3 regions of the Klebsiella variicola genome follow, and region 3 is predicted to be linked to each of the others. Evidence: predicted binding sites of a transcription regulator. Region 3 holds the regulator's gene; each other region holds the start of a gene.

Region 1 (3,282 bases), 1.1 Mb from region 3:
TACCGCATCAGCAAGGGTAATCGGTTGGCGATCCAGCGCGCTGCCCTGGGCTTTCAGGGTCTGCACATCGCGGGTCATTTTCGGCGTTTTGCCGAGCAGAACGTCCAGCGGCAGGTCGATCGGCTGATCGTTAAAGTGGCTGTCGCTCAGGCTCAGGTGCTGCTCCGCGGTAGCTTCGCCGATAACGGCATAAGGCGCGCGTTCGCGGCGACACAGTTCGTCGAACAGCGGCAGGTGCTCCGGGGCGACCGCCAGAACATAACGCTCCTGCGATTCGTTACACCAGATCTCTAGCGGGCTCATCCCTGGCTCATCGCTGAGAATATCGCGCAGCTGGAATTTACCGCCGCGGCCGCCGTCGCTCACCAGCTCCGGCATGGCGTTGGAGAGACCGCCCGCGCCAACGTCGTGGATAAAGAGGATCGGATTGGCGTCGCCCAGCTGCCAGCAGCGGTCGATCACTTCCTGACAGCGGCGTTCCATTTCCGGGTTGTCACGCTGTACGGAGGCGAAATCGAGGTCGGCATCGGACTGGCCGGAGGCCATAGAAGAGGCCGCGCCGCCGCCGAGGCCGATGTTCATCGCCGGGCCGCCCAGCACGATCAGCTTCGCCCCGACGGTAATCTCGCCCTTCTGCACATGCTCGCCGCGGATGTTGCCGATACCGCCGGCCAGCATGATCGGTTTGTGGTAGCCGCGCAACTCTTCGCCATTGTGGCTGGTGACTCTCTCTTCATAGGTGCGGAAGTAGCCGTTCAGCGCCGGACGACCAAACTCGTTGTTAAACGCCGCGCCGCCCAGCGGGCCTTCGGTCATGATGTCCAGGGCCGTGACAATGCGGTCCGGTTTACCGAAATCTTCTTCCCACGGCTGCTCGAAGCCCGGAATACGCAGGTTGGAAACCGAGAAGCCCACCAGGCCCGCTTTCGGCTTCGCGCCGCGGCCGGTGGCGCCTTCATCACGGATTTCGCCGCCGGAGCCGGTTGCCGCGCCCGGCCATGGAGAGATGGCCGTCGGGTGGTTATGGGTTTCCACTTTCATCAGAATGTGCGCCGGCTCCTGATGGAAGTCGTAGCGCCCGGTCTGGTGGTCGGCAAAATAGCGCCCCACTTCAGACCCTTCCATCACCGCGGCATTGTCTTTATAGGCCGACAGGACGTAGTCCGGCGTTTTTTCGAAGGTGTTTTTGATCATTTTGAACAGCGACTTCGGCTGCTGTTCGCCGTCGATGATCCAGTCGGCGTTGAAAATCTTGTGGCGGCAATGCTCAGAGTTCGCCTGGGCGAACATATACAGCTCAATATCGTTCGGGTTGCGGCCCAGACGGGTAAACGCATCCTGCAGGTAGTCAATTTCGTCATCTGCCAGCGCCAGCCCCAGACGGAGGTTGGCGTCAATCAGCGCCTGACGGCCTTCGCCCAGCAGGTCAACGCTGGTGACCGGCGTCGGCTGATGATGGGCAAACAGCGTCTCGCCCGCTTCCAGGGCGTCGAAGACGCTCTCCATCATGCGGTCGTGCAGTTCCGCCGCCACGGCAGTCCACTGCGCTTCGGTCAGGGTTGAGGCTTCAACGTAATACGCCACGCCGCGCTCCAGGCGCACGACCTGAGTCAGACCGCAGTTGTGAGCGATATCGGTAGCTTTAGAAGACCAGGGAGAGATGGTGCCAGGGCGAGGGGTCACGAGCAGTAATTTACCGGTCGGGGTATGGCTGCTTAAGCTCGGGCCATACTGAAGCAGTCGCGCCAGGCGCTCGCGATCGTCAGCGCTCAGCGGGGCGTTCAGATCGGCAAAATGAATATACTCGGCATATATGGCGCTTACCGGAAGGTTGGCCGCCTGAAATCGTGCCAGCAGTTTATTGATACGGAATGCCGACAGTGCAGGTGAACCACGCAAAATTTCCATCATAAGTCTCTCGTCTTCGAAGCTTTCAGGGTGAGCCAGGGGGGGAAACGGGCGTCATTATAGTGAATCCTGCGCCCCGACGAAACCGTTTGCGTAGAAATAAAATCATTGATGCTGTTTATCAATAAATGTGACGACCATCGCGAATAAGTTGCCAACTGGCGCATTCTTAAGCAGAATGCCGCACATTCGACGACAACCTTGCGTTTTTTCCGGACATCGCCTGCTGAGGAACCTGAAGCTGCAGAAGATTAACGCTCTGAAAAAATTAAAGATTAATTATCTGCTGATCGGCATTGTCACCCTTTTGCTGGCGGCGGCCCTGTGGCCGTCAATCCCCTGGTCCAGTAAACCCGAGAACCGGGTGGCGGGTATTATCGCTCGCGGCGAGCTGCGCATCAGCACCATCAACTCGCCGATGACCTTCGCCACCATGAACGATAAAACGTTCGGTCTGGATTATGAACTGGCGAAGCAGTTTGCTGACTATCTGGGCGTGACGCTTAAGATAACCGTCCGGCAGAATATCAGCCAGCTGTTTGACGACCTCGACGACGGTCAGGCCGATATGCTGGCTGCCGGTCTGGTTTATAACCAGGAGCGGGTGAAAAACTACCAGGCTGGCCCCACCTACTATTCTGTTTCCCAACAGCTGGTCTATCGTGTCGGTAATATCCGGCCGCGCACTCTCGCGTCGCTAACCGCCGAGCAACTCACTATCGCTCCGGGCCACGTGGCGATCAATGACCTGCAGGCCTTAAAAGCGGAGAAATATCCGGATCTTGCCTGGCGCGTGGACGAGAAGCGCGGTACCACGGCGCTGATGCAGGCGGTGATTGACGGCAAACTCGATTACACCGTCGCCGATTCGGTGGCCGTCAGCCTGTTTCAGCGCGTCCATCCGGAGCTGGCGGTGGCCCTGGATATCACCGACGAACAGCCGGTCACCTGGTTTAGCGCCCGGGGCGAAGATAATTCGCTGTCGGCCGCAATGCTTGATTTCTTCAATAACATTAATGAAGACGGGACGCTGGCGCGCCTGGAGGAGAAATACCTCGGCCACGGCAACGACTTCGATTATGTCGACACCCGCACCTTCCTCCGTGCAGTGGAAAATATTCTCCCGGACGTGCAGCCGCTATTTGAAAAGTACGCCCGCGAGATTGACTGGCGCCTGCTGGCCGCGATCGCCTGGCAGGAATCCCACTGGGATCCGCAGGCCACTTCCCCCACCGGCGTGCGCGGCATGATGATGCTGACGCGCAACACCGCGCAAAGTCTGGGACTGACTGACCGGACCGATGCGGCGCAGAGTATCGACGGCGGCATGCGCTATCTGCAGGATATGATGGATAAAGTGCCGGATTCGATTCC
Region 2 (3,282 bases), 1.1 Mb from region 3:
GGCATCACCGGGATGACGGTGACGGAAGTGAAGGGCTTTGGCCGCCAGAAAGGTCATACCGAGCTGTACCGCGGCGCGGAGTACATGGTGGATTTTCTGCCAAAAGTAAAAATTGAAATCGTGGTGACCGACGATATCGTCGATACCTGTGTGGATACCATCATCCGTACGGCGCAGACCGGCAAGATTGGCGACGGCAAGATCTTTGTCTTCGACGTCGCGCGGGTCATTCGTATCCGTACTGGTGAAGAAGACGACGCGGCGATTTAATCCTCGCTGCTCGCTGCAGTATTGCCGGGTGACGCTGCGCTTACCCGGCCTCCAAATCCCCGCGTCGTCGGGGCTTACAGGACCTTATGCGGGCCGAAACATTCGTAATGAATGTTGTCTTTATTAACCCCTAATTCTACCAGCTGCTTCGCTGCAAACTGCATAAACGCTACCGGGCCGCAGAGATAGAACTGCATCTGCGGGGCGCGAATATTGTCCGCCACTGCCGCTAAATCCATCAAACCTTCGCTATCAAAACGTCCAGTCTGACGGTCGGCTTCGCTCGGGTTGCGATACCACACGTGCGAGGTAAACGCCGGCAGCGCCGCGCCAAGCGCACTCACTTCATCGGCAAAGGCGTGAACGTCGCCATTTTCCGCCGCATGGAACCAGTTCACCTGACCCTGATGACCGCTCTTCGCCAGCGCATCCAGCATCGCCAGCATTGGCGTTTGCCCGACGCCCCCGGAGAGCAGGGTGACCGGCGTCTGTGGTTCAACGTTAAGGAAGAAGTCTCCCGCCGGGGCGGCTAAATAGACCACATCGCCTTCGCTGGCATGGTTATGCAGCCAGCTGGAAACCTGACCGCCGTCCTCACGTTTTACCGCGATGCGGTAGCCTTTGCCGTCTGCTTTGCGGGTTAAAGAGTATTGACGAATTTCCTGATAGTCGAAGCCTTCCGGTTTCAGCCAGATGGCCAGGTACTGCCCCGGCTGGTAATCGGCGACCGGCTGACCGTCGACTGGAGCCAACTCAAAGCTGGTGATAAGCTGGCTGCGCGGGGTTTTCTTCACGATGCGGAACGCGCGGGTCCCTTCCCAGCCGCCGGTTTTACTGGCGTTTTGCTGATAGATCTCGGCTTCACGGCCGATAAAGACGTTCGCCAGCACGCCGTAAGCTTTTCCCCAGGCATCAAGCACTTCCTGACCCGGGCTGAACATTTCATCGAGGGTCGCCAGCAGATGGCTGCCAACGATGTTGTACTGCTCCGGTTTGATCTGGAAGCTGGTGTGTTTCTGGGCGATTTTTTCCACCGCCGGCAGCAGGGCGGGCAGGTTATCGATATTGCTGGCGTAGGCGGCAATGGCATTGAATAACGCTTCGCGCTGATCGCCGTTGCGCTGGTTGCTCATGTTGAAAATCTCTTTGAGCTCCGGATTATGCGCGAACATACGATCGTAGAAATGGGCGGTGAGCTTTGGGCCGGTCTCTACCAGCAGGGGGATGGTGGCTTTGACCGTGGCGATGGTTTGAGCGTCGAGCATAGCGTGCTTCCTTGTGTGTTATCTTATTAATGCATTTTAAATGCATCTTATAGAAATAACCCTGCTATGTAAATGGTTCTTTAACACTTAACCCCGATGCCGTTACAACATGAAGAATTTGCATCACAAACCTGAAAAGAAATCCGTTGATAATGAGAGAGACGTTATTGCTCAAAGCCTTGTGTCATGCGGAGCCAATCGTTTGCGTAAAATCCTTTGTCAAGACCTGTTATCACAGAATGATTAGGTTATACTGTGGGCCGTTGTCCAATCGGACCGCCTTTTTAGGCCGAAATTTTATTGTTAGCTGAGTCAGGAGATGCGGATGTTAAAGCGTGAAATGAACATTGCCGATTATGATGCCGAACTGTGGCAGGCTATGGAGCAGGAAAAAGTACGTCAGGAAGAGCACATCGAACTGATCGCCTCCGAAAACTACACCAGTCCGCGCGTCATGCAGGCGCAGGGCTCTCAGCTGACCAACAAATATGCTGAAGGGTATCCGGGCAAGCGTTACTACGGCGGCTGTGAATATGTCGACGTGGTTGAGCAACTGGCTATCGACCGCGCGAAAGAACTGTTCGGCGCTGACTATGCTAACGTCCAGCCGCACTCCGGCTCTCAGGCTAACTTTGCGGTCTACACCGCGCTGCTGCAGCCGGGCGATACCGTGCTCGGTATGAACCTGGCGCAGGGCGGCCACCTGACTCACGGCTCTCCGGTTAACTTCTCCGGCAAACTGTACAACATCATCCCTTACGGTATTGATGAGTCCGGTAAAATTGACTATGACGACATGGCGAAGCAGGCTCAGGAACACAAACCGAAGATGATCATCGGTGGTTTCTCCGCTTACTCCGGTATCGTTGACTGGGCGAAAATGCGTGAAATCGCTGACAGCATCGGCGCTTACCTGTTTGTCGATATGGCGCACGTGGCAGGCCTGATTGCCGCGGGTGTGTATCCGAACCCGGTTCCGCATGCTCACGTTGTGACCACCACCACCCACAAAACCCTGGCGGGTCCGCGCGGCGGCCTGATTCTGGCGAAAGGCGGTAGCGAAGAGCTGTACAAAAAACTGAACTCTGCCGTGTTCCCAAGCGCGCAGGGCGGCCCGCTGATGCACGTTATCGCGGCCAAAGCGGTGGCGCTGAAAGAAGCGATGGAGCCAGAGTTTAAAGTTTACCAGCAGCAGGTTGCGAAAAACGCCAAAGCAATGGTGGAAGTGTTCCTGAACCGCGGCTACAAAGTGGTTTCTGGCGGTACTGAGAACCACCTGTTCCTGCTGGATCTGGTGGATAAAAACCTGACCGGTAAAGAAGCTGACGCCGCCCTGGGCCGCGCCAACATCACCGTGAACAAAAACAGCGTGCCGAACGATCCGAAGAGCCCGTTCGTGACTTCCGGTATCCGTATCGGTTCTCCGGCTGTGACTCGCCGCGGCTTCAAAGAAGCGGAAGTTAAAGAGCTGGCTGGCTGGATGTGTGACGTGCTGGACAATATCAATGACGAAGCGGTCATTGAACGTGTGAAAGGCAAAGTGCTGGATATCTGCGCACGTTTCCCGGTTTATGCGTAAGCGTTAACGTTGCAATAAAAAAGGCCGCGATTGCGGCCTTTTTTGTGTCTGCCGATTAGCGGCGGTCGAGCGAAATCGCGCCGGGGCCGGTAATCGCCAACAGCAGAAAAGCGCCGGCAATACTGACGTTTTTCCAGAAATTAATCATGTTCGGCAATACCGCATCGC
Region 3 (3,282 bases):
GAGGAACAGGCTCAGGCTGGCGCTGATGGAGGCAGCGGAGGTATTGAGATCCTGCTGCATGGCGGCAAACGCCGGCAGGTACATATCGGTGGCCAGAAAGCCCAGCACGCTCAGGCCGGCCAGCCAGACTAAAAATCCTTTCCCAGGTTGTGACATAACGTTCTCATTTTTGGAGTACAGGTACGATGCCGCAGAGTGTAGGGAGTGCATTGTGGCTTGTGAAACGCTAATATTTGTCACATGCATTCAAAAATTTTGCAGGCAGAAAATGTGGTCTGAATACTCTCTGGAAGTGGTTGATGCCGTGGCCCGCAACGGCAGCTTCAGCGCGGCCGCGCAGGAGCTGCACCGGGTGCCCTCCGCCATCAGCTATACCGTGCGTCAGCTTGAAGAGTGGCTGGCCGTTCCCTTGTTTGAGCGCCGCCATCGTGATGTGGAGCTGACGCCCGCAGGGGTCTGGTTCTTACAGGAAGGGCGCTCTGTTATCAAAAAAATGCAGATCACCCGCCAGCAGTGCCAGCAAATCGCCAACGGCTGGCGCGGGCAGCTGTCGATCGCGGTGGATGATATTGTGAAACCGGCGCGGATGCGCCAGATGATCGTCGATTTCTATCGCCATTTTCCCGACGTCGAGCTCATCGTTTTCCAGGAAGTGTTCAACGGCGTATGGGATGCGCTGGCCGACGGCCGTGTAGAACTGGCGATTGGCGCAACGCGATCTATTCCGGTCGGGGGCCGCTATGCGTTTCGCGATATGGGGATGCTGAGCTGGGACTGCGTGGTGGCGAGCGATCACCCGCTGGCGAAGATGGAGGGACCCCTGAGCGATGATGTCCTGCGTAACTGGCCGTCGCTGGTGCGGGAGGATACGTCACGTTCACTGCCCAAACGAACAACCTGGCTGCTGGATAACCAGAAGAGGGTGGTGGTCCCCGACTGGGAATCGTCGGCCACCTGTCTGTCGGCGGGCCTCTGCGTCGGCATGGTGCCGAGCCATTTCGCCCGACCATGGGTAGATCGCGGCGTGTGGACCGCGCTGGCGCTGGAGAATCCGTTCCCGGATGCCGCCTGCTGTCTGACCTGGCAGCAGAGTGATGCCTCACCGGCGCTGAACTGGATGCTCGACTATCTGGGGGACAGCGACACGCTGAATCGGGAATGGCTGCGGGCGCCGGAGTGATCCGCGCCCGCCAGATGCCTTACCGACGATAATCGACAAACGGGCCATCCGCCACGGAGCGGCGTTCGACCAGACGAGGATGAACTTCGATAGACTGCGACTCTTCACGCTTATTAACGATACGATCCAACAGCATGTTAAATGCGGCTTCGCCCAGGGAATCTTTCGGCTGATGAATAGTGGTTAACGCCGGGCTGAAATAGCGGGCGTTACGCACATTATCATAACCGATCAGCGAAATGTCCTGCGGCACCCGCAGCCCCATTTCATCCGCCGCGCAGATAGCGCCCATCGCCATGATATCGCCGCCGCAGAACACCGCCGTCGGACGGTGCTGCTGGCTTAAGATCTGCTGCATAGCGCGGTAGCCGGACTCCGGCTCGAAGTCGCCCTGCACAATCCAGTTTTCCGGCACGCTGATATGCGCCTCTTTCATTGCCTGCATAAAGCCGGCCAGGCGGCCTGCGCCGGTGTTGCGCTCCAGCGGACCCGGGATCACGCCGATTTCACGATGGCCACGTTCAATCAGGTAGCGTCCGGCGATATAGCCGCCCTGGAAGGCGTTATCGATCACCGCATCGGTGAAGTCGGCTTTTGCTTCGCCCCAGTCCATCACCACCATCGGGATATGGCGATACTCTTCCAGCATGCTCAATACCGAATCCGGATATTCGGAACACATCACCAGCAGACCGTCGACACGCTTCTGCGCCATCATCGACAAATAGGCGCGCTGTTTTTCCGGATCGTTCCATGCGTTGCCGAGGATCAGGGTGTAGCCCTTCTGGAAGCAGCTCTTTTCAACAGACTCAATAATTTCAGCAAAATAGGCGGCTTCGCTACTGGTCGCCAGCAGACCAATCGATTTTGTATGATTGACTTTCAGGCTGCGGGCCACGGCGCTCGGCGAGTAGTGCAGCTCTTTGATCGCCGCCCACACCGCATTGCGCGTCTCTTCGGCAACGAAACGGGTTTTGTTAATTACATGTGATACAGTTGTAGTGGAAACGTTTGCGCGCTTCGCTACATCTTTAATAGTTGCCATTACATCTCACTCCATGCCTTGACCTGATCGCCTGATCATCGATACGTAAACGTTTGCCTACACACACCCTGAATACAATTTTCAACATTGCATCACGTCGGGAAAACGACACAGAACGACAGGAAGGGGTCAATGGCCGATACGCTTTTAAATTAGCGTGGGATTTTGTCCGATCTTGGGGCAAAGTGGAAGAGCAAAAATGTGCATCGCCCTAAATCCCGGAAGATTTTTGCGATTTTTTGTGCAAAAATGAGCAAGCTCACTTTTGGTGTGGGGATAACAAGAGGGAAAAATGATGGATACCAATTTAAAGTTTTCGCTGATCACCACGGTTATTGCCCTCGGCGTGATCGTTGCTTTCAGCCTGACCGCCATACTGCACTAATGTTCCAGTGAGGGAGGAGCGCGGCCTCCTCCCCGTATCCCGCCATTATTATCAATTCTGCAAAAATCTTTTGTCATTTCGTTCACTTTTGTTTTTTTGTGATTGATGTCATGCTTTTGACTTCTGATGTTACGCCGTCCTCTCTGACGGTCTGATGGAGTCATTGAATGAAAATCAACTTTCCTTTACTTGCGCTGGCGATCGGCGCCTTTGGCATCGGTACCACCGAGTTCTCCCCAATGGGATTGCTGCCGGTGATTGCGAAAGGTGTGGACGTCTCAATCCCAGTGGCGGGAATGCTGATCAGTGCGTATGCCATCGGCGTCATGGTCGGCGCGCCGTTGATGACCCTGCTGTTGTCACATCGCGCGCGGCGCAATGCGCTGATTTTTCTGATGGGGATCTTCACCGTCGGCAACCTGTTGTCATCCATTGCGCCGGATTACACCACCTTGCTGCTGTCGCGCATTATTACCAGCCTCAACCACGGTGCTTTCTTTGGCCTGGGGTCAGTGGTCGCAGCCAGCGTCGTGCCAAAGCATAAGCAGGCCAGCGCGGTAGCCACGATGTTTATGGGGCTCACCATCGCCAACATCGGCGGTGTACCGGCGGCCACCTGGCTTGGCGAAACCATCGGCTGGCGGATGTCCTTCCTGGCCACCGCGGGGTTAG

The links. Region 3 encodes PurR, which represses purine synthesis genes. Its sites were predicted from a motif close to CANGCAAACGTTTGCNTG; they were not measured.
Region 1: the regulator PurR is predicted to act here: its motif matches at 1,987-2,004, upstream of purL (phosphoribosylformylglycinamidine synthase).
Region 2: the regulator PurR is predicted to act here: its motif matches at 1,727-1,744, upstream of glyA (serine hydroxymethyltransferase).

Annotation. Positions count from the first base shown of each region.
Region 1 is NZ_CP010523.2:1,292,488-1,295,769, reverse strand. Features, by position in the region: gene purL (phosphoribosylformylglycinamidine synthase) at 1-1,911, opposite strand, end outside; gene mltF (membrane-bound lytic murein transglycosylase MltF) at 2,087-3,282, shown strand, end outside.
Region 2 is NZ_CP010523.2:1,301,934-1,305,215, forward strand. Features, by position in the region: gene glnB (nitrogen regulatory protein P-II) at 1-270, shown strand, start outside; gene hmpA (NO-inducible flavohemoprotein) at 345-1,535, opposite strand; gene glyA (serine hydroxymethyltransferase) at 1,861-3,114, shown strand; gene SP68_RS06275 (DoxX family protein) at 3,170-3,282, opposite strand, start outside.
Region 3 is NZ_CP010523.2:2,389,168-2,392,449, forward strand. Features, by position in the region: gene punC (purine nucleoside transporter PunC) at 1-156, opposite strand, end outside; gene punR (DNA-binding transcriptional activator PunR) at 269-1,180, shown strand; gene purR (HTH-type transcriptional repressor PurR) at 1,200-2,225, opposite strand; gene cydH (cytochrome bd-I oxidase subunit CydH) at 2,518-2,610, shown strand; gene SP68_RS11225 (MFS transporter) at 2,778-3,282, shown strand, end outside.